Regions from separate parts of the Bradyrhizobium sp. AZCC 2262 genome, predicted to be linked through region 2. Evidence: riboswitches for the same ligand, from Rfam matches in the RefSeq annotation. Region 2 holds a riboswitch; the other holds the start of a gene.

Region 1 (5,544 bases), 2.1 Mb from region 2:
GTTGCTCTGCATGCCGATTCGGAGTATCGGCATGATCTCAATCTGATCGAGTTTGGCCGGCATGTTAGCGCCGGTCGCAGGAACTTTCCTGCCCTTTTTGCGGCGTTCAGTCCAAAAGGGCCTTCACACGGAGCAAGCATGAAGAAGCCCCGCCCTGCGGCGGACGAACCGCAGCCGCGCAAAACCATCCGCGCCGACAAGGCGCCGACCAGCGGTTACTCGCTGGTGGTGGACGGTCATTTCAAATCGCATCACGAGACGGTCGAGGCTGCCGAAGAGGCTGGCATGGCCTTGAAGAACAAGTTTCAGATGCTTCAGGTTCAGGTCTACGATGCCGAGAACAAGACGCGTTCGATGATCGATTGGCCGGGGCCGGCGTAACGCTGCGAAGATCTCAGGTTCGCCGTCCGCCGTTCTGCTGGCTCGCCAGCCAGTCGGACAAGGCCACCGGCTTCTCATCCGGCCGCTTGGCGCTTGCATGCGCTTTCTTTGCGGTCCTCGCGGCGGGAGCACGTTGCGGCTCGGCCGCCTCGCGCGCGAGCCGCAATGCTTTCAGCTTCGCCATATTGTCGAGCACAGCCTTGGCGGTGGCGTCGCGTTCGGCCTTGCCGGATCTCGCGTCCTGGGCGGCCCTTGCCGCCTTGTCGGCGCGAGCCTGGGCGCGATCACGATCTTCTTTCGTCATTTCAGGTCAGCCTCTTTTCGCGGCTCTGGTCTTGGCTTTGCTTTTGACCGCCGGTTCCGGCGGGTTTTCGCGGTCGGCCGCTTCCTTCGCCAGACGGAGCGCGCGCAACTTCTCGGTCCGCTTTCGGATCGCGACGTCGGCGGCGGCGATCTCGGCCATCGCCTTGATGCCTTCGACTTCCTGGGCGCGCTTGCGATTGAGCCGGATCTCTTTCAGTTCGGCGGCACTCTTCGGCTCATCATCCATGTCATACCTCTGAAATCACGACAGATATCGTCAGGCGGTCTTGGGCGCGGTTTACCACGGATCGGGGCCCAGAGGACGTTATTTTCGGTCGAAAAAGCCCCACTTTCTTGTCAAATCAGCCCTCATGATGAAGGTCCGCCTCGTCGTCGGCCTCCTCGGGGGCTCCCTGATCGAAGCTCGCGAGCCAGGCGCTGAGCGCCTCTGACGCATGTCCCTGCGACTTCATCTGCCGCAACGCAATGCGGACGCTGATCCGGCCGCGGCGGTCACTGGCCACCGCCGTGGGCGGCTCTCCGGCCAGCACCGCGTCGACCACGCGCCGCTTGGTCGCAAGGGCTGCGGGATCGCCGCACGCAGCCATCATCTGCTGAAAGGCATCATGGTGCGCGGCCTCGATGGCCGCGGCGATCATCGCGGCCTGCGGAATGGAAGCGATTCAGGCATGAAAAAGCATTCTCGCGGGCAATGCCAAAGGAGAATACCGTCTTGTCAGGCAGGACAAGCCGGACCGGCCATTCCGGTCAGAACGTTGCGCCGGCCCTCACCATGTAGGTGCGTCCGGGCAGCGGATAGGCCGCGAAGCGGCCCGGCGTGAACGTGCTGGCGATGGCATAGTCGTAGTACTGCGCATCGAACAGGTTGATCACGCTCACCGACCAGAAGAAGTGTTCGTAAGCCCCACTCAGTTTCAGGTCGACGGTAGCGTCGGCCGGAATACGCCGCTGGGTGTTCGCCTGGTCGTTGTCCATGAAGCGCTCGCTCCAGGCGCGCAGGGTCGCGTCGAACACCAGATAGTTCTGCCAGATGTTCCAGGTCACGCCGCCGCTTCCCGTATAGCGCGATACCAGCGGCACGTCGTTGCCCGCGAACGCACCCTCGCGGAAGACAGCGCGCGTATAGGCCATGCCACCGCGGAGCGTCACGGTGTCGCTGACGCGCAGCGCGGCGCTGGTCTCGGAGCCGTAGCGGCGCGTGGGATCGAGATTGACGTTGTAGAACAGCACGGGATTGAAATGGATCTCGTTCTCAAGATCCATGGCGTAGACGCTGGTCTGCACCTGGAACAGGTTGGTCTTGACGCGGAAGCCGCCTTCGATGTCGTGCGAGGTCTGGGTCTTGAGCTGGAAATTCTGCGACAAGGATAAGCCCGTCAAGGGATCGAATGACGGGCCCGTCAGCACGCGCTCATCCACGTCTGGGGTGCGGAACGCCTGTGCGGCGCGACCGAACACCGAGAAGGTGTTCGTGAATCGATGCTCGAGACCGATGTGAAGCGCGTAGTTGGTCTCGCTGCTGTCCAGCGGTGTGGCCTGTGCATCGAACGCGAACGGCGCGGTGGGGTCGTAGCGATCCCGCGCCGAGACGCGCGTGTTCTGCGCCCGCGCGCCATAGGAGAAGTCGGTCGTCGGAAGCAGGCCGATCGTATGCATCCAGTAACCGGCCAGCGACTGCTGCGTGAGGTCGTAGATATGGATCGGCGGCACGCCCTTGAAGGCGCCGCGTTGCTGGTTGAACGTCGAATCGTAATAGTCGACGCCGGTCAGGATCGTTGAGGGCAACCCGAAGATTGTGTTCTTGACGCTCAGGCGCGGCGTGATTGACCAGGTCTGCAGGGCGGCATCGTTATAGGTCGACGCTAAGCTGATGGTCGGCACCGTGCCGAAGAAGCCGCTCTGCGTGTCCCTTTTCCGGTAGCCGCCGTCGACAATGAGATCAACCCCGTTCATCAGGGTCTTGGTGAAGCCGGTCGTTACGCTGGCCGTCTGCTGGTTCCCGTAGTCGAATGGTGTGCTGGTGCCCCTGCGGTTGGTCACCAACTCGTTCAGGCCGATCGACGGGTCGACCAACCTGCCGCCGGGGAAGCCAAGCTTCTGATCGCTGCCGGTGACGGTCAGGAACGCGGTGAGGTCCGGCGTTGTGTAGTTGATGTTGCCCACGCCGTTGCGTTGGTCGAGCGCATTATTGACCCGGTAGCCATCGGATTTGATGCCGTTGCCATAAAACGACGTCGACCACGGTCCCGAGTTCAGCGCCGCGGAGACATTGGCCATGCGCTGGTTGAAGGAGCCGTATCCGGCCTCGGCGCGCATGGCAACGGGTGGGCCGCCGACGCCATTCTTCAGGACGATATTGATGACGCCGCCGACCGCGTTGTCGCCGTAAAGCACCGCGCCACTATTGCCGCGCGTGATTTCGATGCGCTCGATCGAATCGCGCGGAATGGTCGAGAGATCGACCTGGGCCATGTCGACATCGTTGAGCCGGCGTCCGTTGATGAGGACGAGGGTATTGGCGGTGGCGAACGCGCCAAACCCGCGCAGATCGACCGACGTCTTGGCGCCGTTCACGCCGCCAAACAGGCTGGTCAACTGCACGCCCGGCACTTGCGCGATGATCTCGGGCAGCGTTTGGGCCGGCGAATGCGAAATCTCCTCCGCCGTGATTACGGTCGACGATGCGCCGACGATGCCGGAGAATTGCCGGACGCCGCTTCCGCCAGCGCCTTGCGAAGCACTTTGCGATGAGACGTTCGAGCCGGTCCCGGCTGCGGGTTGCGTGCCGGTCGACGGCGAAGCCGCCGGCACGACGCGGCGCGAGGTCGATGCCTCATCGTAGGTCGGTTTGGCGCGGGTCCGGTTCGGGTCGGTGGGCGAGGTTACCTCGATCGGCGGCAATTGCTCTGATGGCGCCTGCTGCGCCAGCGCGCCGGAAACGCCGAGCGATACGACGGGTATGAGAAAGCTGGAGGTAAGCCGGAAGCGCCGCTTCGCGGTTTCGATGTTGGAAGACATGGTTGTAGGCCTCGGTATGACGTCAGTGGCACGTCACAGCGAACCAAGTCTCACCATGTGCTTTGAACAGCCCAGGTGAAGCTAATGCCTGTACTCCCCGACCGACATCTTCGCGTGTGACCACGGCTGACGGCAGGTCTCCTGGCTCGCGGGTCGTTACCCATCGTCGCCTTCCCAGGACCGAGATTCCCAGTGGCCTTTGACGAAGGATTCGCCGCTCACAGTTGCGGGGGCAGCCGCGGAATTGGGGGATTTCCCCGCACCGCATTCCCTTTTGATCCCCAAAACGGGAACCGTCGGGAACTATGGTAGAAGTTCGTCAAAGTCCGAGTCAATCCGCCTTGGGCGCGCTCGCGGTCCTCACTGGACGAGTGCGCTATTTTTGCCGCATGAGGCACGCTTGCCTGAGCTCCTGTACCGGGGCGGGCAAAACTGCTTTAGGACGATCGATGAGCGTTGAGGCCGTAACTATCAGCAACGAGGATGCCGCGCGCCGGCGGATCGGCGCGACCGCGGCGCTTGCCGTCCTCGTTGTGCTGCTGGTGCTGATTTCGCTCGGCATCGGGCCGGTGCGGCTGTCGCCGCTTGCGGTGGCGGAAGCGCTGTTCGGCGGCGGCAGCGAGGTGTCGCAGGTGATCGTACGCGAAATCCGCCTGCCGCGGACGCTGCTGGCGCTGGCGATCGGCGCCATTCTCGGGCTGTCAGGCGCATCGCTGCAGGGCCTGTTGCGCAATCCGCTGGCATCGCCCTCGCTGTTCGGCGCGCCGCAATCGGCAGCTTTCGGCGCGGTGCTGGTGATCGCGCTGGGGTTGGCCGACGTGCGCTCCTATGCGCTGCCGGTCGCGGCGATCATCGCGGCGTTCGCGTCCGTTTTCGTGCTGCTTTCGATCGCCGGCCGCAATGCGGGGCTGCTGATCCTCATCCTGTCGGGCCTTGCGATTTCGAGCTTTGCGGGCGCTGCGACCGCGCTGGTGATGAACCTCTCCAGCAATCCGTTCGTGGTGCTGGAGATCGCGTTCTGGCTGCTGGGCTCGCTGGAAGACCGCAGCTTTCAGCATGTCATGCTGGCATTTCCGTTCATCATTGCCGGCGCGATCATGCTGTTCAGCCAGCGCCATGCCTTTCGCGCGCTGAGCCTCGGCGAGGAAACCGCGCAAAGCCTTGGCGTCGATGTGGGACGTTTGCGGCTGTTCGTGATTTCGGGCGTGGCGCTCGGCGTTGGCGGCGCGGTCGCCGTCACCGGCACCATCGGTTTCATCGGGCTCGTTGCGCCACACCTGATGCGGCCCTTGATCGGTCACGATCCCGGCCGGTTGCTGGTGCCGAGCGCGCTCACCGGCTCGGCGCTGCTGCTGGCGGCTGATATCGCGGTTCGTATCATCCCCTCGACATCGGACATCAAGGTTGGCGTGCTGACCTCGATCATCGGCGTACCGTTCTTCCTCTATCTGATCATGCGCGAACGCCGCGCGCTCGGCGGAGGCGTCGCATGAGCGAGGTGGCGCTCCTCACCGCGCGAGGGCTTGGTGTAACGCTCGCCGGCCGCGTCGTGCTGAACGACGTCTCGCTCGCACTGTCGCCGGGACATCTGGTGGCGCTGGTCGGGCCAAACGGCGCGGGCAAAACCACGCTGCTGCGGGCGCTGGCAGGATTGATCCCGTCCGAGGGCGAGATCGAAATCGGCGGCCACAAGCTGGCTTCGCTGCCGCTGCGCGAGCGCGCAAAACGCTTCGGCTATCTGCCGCAGGGGCATGTGGTGCACTGGCCACTGCCGGCGCGTGACATCGTGGCGCTTGGCCGCTATCCGCACGGCGCGACCGA
Region 2 (5,544 bases):
GGGTGTCCGATGCGCGCAAACAGCGCGCCGGGCCACCCCAGCAAGGCGTCCACCGTCATCGCCACCGCCATTGCCCCGGCAAAACTCACACCACCTCTCCTGTCACGCCTGCCCTGATGCGCAAGAATTGCGGTGAAGCGCAAGCCCCTCTGGTGAGAATTCGGCTTTGTCTTTGCCGGCGATTGATGGTTAGTGCGAGGTCCGAACGGAGAATTCGATGGCGATTGTGTTGATCACGGGAGGCGCACGTTCCGGGAAAAGCCGGCGCGCCGAGTCGCGCGCACACGCCTATCCCGGCCGGCCCGTCTACATCGCAACCGCCGAAGCGCTCGATGCCGAGATGGAGGAGCGGATCGCCCGTCACCGCGCGCGCCGCGGAAACGACTGGATCGAGCGCGAGGTCCCGCTCGATCTCGTGCAGGCGCTGACCGACACGGACGGCGGCGGCGCCCGGCTCGTCGATTGCCTGACGCTGTGGCTGTCAAACCTCCTTCACGCCGGACGCAATTGGTCAGAGGAAGCCGCCCTGTTGACTGCCGCGCTCGGCAGACAACGCAGCCCTGTCATTCTGGTGACCAACGAGGTCGGCCTCGGGATCGTGCCCGACAATGCGCTGGCGCGCAGCTTTCGCGATGCGGCCGGTCTGCTAAACCAGAACGTCGCCGCAGTCGCCGATGAGGTCGAGTTCGTGGTGGCGGGATTGCCGATGAAGGTCAAGTGATGTTTCAGGTCGCGCAACTCCGCAGCATTCTCGCCGATTTGAGGATCGGCATTTCTTTCGCCACGGTTCTTCCCTTCGGTCCGGCCAACGCTTTGGACGATGGCGAGGCTACACGCGCAAAGCTTGCCGAGACCGCCATCCTGCTGATGGCAGCATCCCTCCTTCACTCCAGCCCGCAACTCTGATGGTCGCCTTCGACGATCAATTTCGTCACCAATTGCGCGAGCTCTTCATCTGGCGGCGCGACGTGCGGCGATTCCGAACCGATCCGCTTCCTGATGGCGCGCTTGAGCGGCTCATTGACATCGCCTGCCTGTCGCCATCGGTCGGGCTGAGCCAGCCCTGGCGGTTCGTCATCGTTCAGGACGCGGCAAGACGCAGCGCCGTGGTCGAAGACTACAAGGCCTGCAACGCAGATGCCTTGGCATCGTATTCAGGTGAGCGCGCGACGCAATATGCAACGCTCAAACTCTCTGGCCTAGTGGAGGCGCCGGGACATCTGGCTGTCTTTGCGGACAAGGCGAGTGACATCGGCCACGGCCTTGGACGTATGACGATGACGGAAACGATTGAGTATTCGGTCGTCGCAGCGATCTGCTCGATGTGGCTTGCCGCGCGTGCTGAGGGCTTCGGGCTCGGTTGGGTGTCGATTCTCAACCCGGCTCGCATCCACGCGATCCTCGATGTGCCGGAATCCTGGCGATTCATCGGATATTTCTGCATCGGGTACCCCCAGGCAGAGTTCGATCGACCTGAACTTGAGAGAGCTAACTGGGAATATCGACGGGCGCCGAAGGAATTTACGATTCGACGCTAGTCGCAGGAGCCTTGCATAGAGTCGTGTCAGCGAACATGGGCGGACGACCGCAATACCTGTCTCTCACCCATCAAGGGCGCTTGTGTATCATGACATCTGAATCGCCTCTCCATGGTCGCGGCGCTCGCGCGCGAATAGGTATCCGTGCGTGGTGAGGCAAAATTCGGGTGCGCTCGCAAGCGATAAGCACAAATAACTCCAGCCGAGTTTTGAGTCGGTCGCGTGGTGCATCACGACTTGAATGCGGTGGCGCTCCCGCGTTGGACAGAATGCCGCCCTCTGGGCGTTCGTGGTTGACAGCTCTTTCCAAATAAACTTAGGGTCACTACGATGGTTCTCCTTCGGGCGATCAAAAGGGAATACGGTGCGGGGATCTCCCCAACGCCGTGGCTGTCCCCGCAACTGTAAGTGGTGAGCCTTCGCCAAACGCCACTGGGCCAACAGGCCTGGGAAGGCGGCGACAGGCAACGACCCACGAGCCAGGAGACCTGCCGTCAGTCGTGGTCACACGCGAGCACATTGGGCGGGGTGTCCTGGTGGGTGTTGAGCCGTCGTCTCCTTGAGGCAGCGGCCAGACTGCGTTCGCGGTGACGTGCCACGTTATCGCGAGTAATGTTGATGACCTCCCGTACTATCCTCCCGCCGCGGCACCACCGCGCGTTTCTCAGTTCTATTGCATTCTCCTGCCTTCTTTTGCCCGCCGAAGGCTGGGCACAATCCGGAAAGCCGAGCCAGACGCTCGACCCCGTGGTGGTGCAGCCGTCGGCGACGCCGCCGCGCGCCCGCAGCACCAAACGCGGCACTGCGACGCACAACGCGCGTTCACGCCAGCAGCGCAACGTAGCAGCCAACACCGGCGCACCGGTCGCCACGCCGACCGGTCCTGTCTTCGCCGCGCCGACGCTCAACCTCACCGGCACGAGCACCGCCGGCAGCCGACTCGGCCTGACGCGGCTGCAGACGCCGGCCAGCGTGGAGGTGATCTCGGCGGAAACCATCGCCGAGCGCGGCCAGCAGAATATCCTCGACGCGGTGACGCAAAACGCCACCGGCTTCACGGCAAGCCCCGCACCGGGCAATGGCGGCGTCTCGTTCAATACCCGCGGCTTCACCGGCCTCGGGTCCGTGATGACGTTGTATGACGGCACCCAGCTTTATATCGGCGCCGGCACTGTGACCTTCCCGTTCGACACCTGGTCGACCGAGCGCATCGAGGTGCTGCGCGGCCCTGCGTCGGTGATGTACGGCGCGGGCGCGGTCGGCGGCGCCATCAACGTGGTTTCGAAACTACCGTTGTGGGTCCCTCGCAACCAGGCCGAGCTCTCGCTAGACAGCAACATGACGCGGCGAATTGCGGTGGACAGCGGCGGCCCGGTCAACAAGGACGTCGCTTATCGCATCACCGCCTCCGGCAATATGTCGGACGGCTGGGTCGATCGCGACAACACTTCAAATGTCGCACTTCATGCCGTGGTCCAGATCAGACAGAACGAAGACGTCACCTGGACTCTGTCTACAGATTACGGCGACCGCAACCCGTCGCGCTATTTCGGCACGCCGCTGATCAACGGCAGGCTCGATGAGTCGCTACGCTTCAAAAATTACAACGTCAGCGACAGCCACATCCGCTACCAGGACAGTTGGAATCAGGTGAAGACCGAATGGCAGGTCGCCGATGGCATCTCGATCCAGAACACGCTTTACTATCTGAACTCCAAGCGACACTGGAAGGACGTCGAAAGTTACGCCTATAACCCCGCCACCGGCCTGATCAATCGCAGCAGCGACATCGAGATCTTTCACGATCAGCAGCAGTTCGGCAACCGCATGGATGCGAAATTCCGCGGGCATATCTTTGGCATGGTCAATGAGTTCCTCGCAGGCTTCGACGTCAACAGCATCAATTTCACCCATACCAACAATTCGCCCTTTGGCGGCTCGTCGTCCGTCAACCCGTTCAACTTCGTTCCGGGCATATTCAACAGCCCGAACGCCACGGTTCCCGGCTTTGGCAGCGTGACCAACCAATACGCGCTATTCGCCGAGAACAGGCTGTCGGTCACCGAGCAACTCTCCCTGATTGCCGGCATCCGTCAGGATGGGCCGACAATCACACGCACCGACTATGTCATACCCGGCAACAGCTTCGAAAAATCGTTCTCCTCGACGACCTGGCGTGCGGGTGCGGTCTATACTCCTGTCAAGGACCTGGCTTTCTATGGCCAATATTCCACCTCAGTCGATCCGGTCGGAGGCCTCATCTCGCTGTCATCCGCAAACAAGAATTTCGACCTGGCTACCGGCAAGCAGATCGAGATCGGCGTCAAGCAATCGTTCTGGGGCGGCCGCGGCGAATGGACTCTGGCCGGCTATGAGATCGTGAAGAACAACCTGCTCGCACGCGATCCCAACATTCCATCGCTGACCGTTCAGGTCGGCCAGCAATCGTCGCGCGGTGTCGAGGCATCGGTCGGCCTCCTGCTCGATTACGGTTGGCGAATCGATGCCAACACCGCCTTCCTACGCGCGAAGTATGACGACTTCGTGCAGGCGGTCGGCAACGGAAGCGTGAATTATGCCGGCAACGTGCCTGTCAATGTGCCGCAGAACGTCTCCAACATCTGGGCGACCTGGGCCTTTGCACCGAACTGGTCGGCCAATGCGGGCGTCCAGATCGTCGGCAAGACCTACGCGGACAATGCCAACACCATGACGCGTCCGGCCTACAACATTGTCAATGCCGGCGTGCAGTGGAAGCCCGACCTCAACACCACCGTGTCGTTCCGCGTCTACAATCTTTTCGATGAGGTTTACACGACGTCGGGCGGCACCACTCAGTGGCTGCTCGGCATGCCGCGCACGGCTCAGCTCGCGGTCAACGTGAAGTTCTGAGCGTGGCACGCGGTCTGAAACGAACACTCCGGCGGTGGCTGTATATCGGCCACCGCTGGGTCGGCATCGTCACCTGCCTGTTCTTCGCGATGTGGTTCATTTCCGGCGTGGTGATGATGTATGTCGCCTTTCCCGGCCTTTCCGACAAGGAAAGGCTGGCGGCGCTTCCTCATATTCAGTGGGAGAAGGTGGCGCTATCGCCGGACGACGCGATGAAGGCGGCGGCCGCTACACGCTATCCGCGCGATCTCAGGCTTTCGATGCTCGCCGACGAACCGGTCTATCGGATGACCGCCTGGGACGGAAAACGGCAGGCGATCTCTGCGGCCGATGGCCGCACCATTGTCAACCTGTCCGAACAGCAGGCGCTTGCGGTCGCGCGACACCATCGCGCAAGTAGATCACCTCAGCTCGAAGAGATCATCGATCGCGACCAGTGGAGCGTCACCGCCCGCTACGATCCGCTGCGACCGCTGTATTTGATTACACTCGGGGACGATGCCGGCACCAAACTCTATGTCTCCTCGCGCACCGGCGAGATCGCGCTTGACACCAACCGCACCGAACGCGTCTGGAACTGGCTCGGCTCGATTCCGCACTGGATCTACCCCGCCGTGCTGCGCAAAGACGGACCGTTGTGGCGGCTGGTGGTGCTGTGGATATCCGGCATCTGCCTGATCGTCAGCGTCACCGGCATCTGGATCGGCATCCTGCGCGTGCGGCTGAAGCGGCGCTATGCGAGCGGTAGGATCACGCCATATCGCGGCTGGATGGCATGGCATCACCTCACCGGCCTGATTGCCGGCATCTTCGTGCTGACCTGGATGTTCTCCGGCTGGCTGTCGCTCAATCCCGGCGAATATTTTGCAGGCCGCAACACGACGCCCGAGGTGCTGCAACGCTATGCTGGCCACGATGCGCCGACCATTGCGGCGAAGCTGCCAACACCACAATCTCAAGCGGTCGAAGCGCGCTTCGTCTGGCTCGATGGCAGCCCGATGATGATCGTCGCATCGAGCGACGGCGTGCAAACGCCGCTGGATGCGACATCGGGCGAATCTGCAAAACTGACACAGGATCGCCTCGGAGCTGCCGCGGCGAAATTGCTGCCGCG

The links. A riboswitch is a leader RNA that binds a small molecule or an ion and turns the genes downstream of it on or off. The one in region 2 is predicted to bind cobalamin.
Region 1: it holds a riboswitch for cobalamin, as region 2 does, so the genes downstream of both, V1283_RS35530 (TonB-dependent receptor) here and V1283_RS25545 (TonB-dependent receptor) in region 2, are expected to answer to the same signal.

Annotation. Positions count from the first base shown of each region.
Region 1 is NZ_JAZHRT010000001.1:7,555,534-7,561,077, reverse strand. It holds gene V1283_RS35550 (hypothetical protein) at 139-381, shown strand; gene V1283_RS35545 (hypothetical protein) at 395-685, opposite strand; gene V1283_RS35540 (transcriptional regulator) at 692-931, opposite strand; gene V1283_RS35535 (DUF6925 family protein) at 1,047-1,343, opposite strand; gene V1283_RS35530 (TonB-dependent receptor) at 1,453-3,723, opposite strand; cobalamin riboswitch at 3,838-4,036, opposite strand; gene V1283_RS35525 (FecCD family ABC transporter permease) at 4,173-5,216, shown strand; gene V1283_RS35520 (ABC transporter ATP-binding protein) at 5,213-5,544, shown strand, end outside.
Region 2 is NZ_JAZHRT010000001.1:5,420,454-5,425,997, forward strand. It holds gene cbiB (adenosylcobinamide-phosphate synthase CbiB) at 1-89, opposite strand, end outside; gene cobU (bifunctional adenosylcobinamide kinase/adenosylcobinamide-phosphate guanylyltransferase) at 218-721, shown strand; gene V1283_RS25535 (hypothetical protein) at 721-906, shown strand; gene bluB (5,6-dimethylbenzimidazole synthase) at 906-1,538, shown strand; cobalamin riboswitch at 1,853-2,048, shown strand; gene V1283_RS25545 (TonB-dependent receptor) at 2,157-4,430, shown strand; gene V1283_RS25550 (PepSY domain-containing protein) at 4,433-5,544, shown strand, end outside.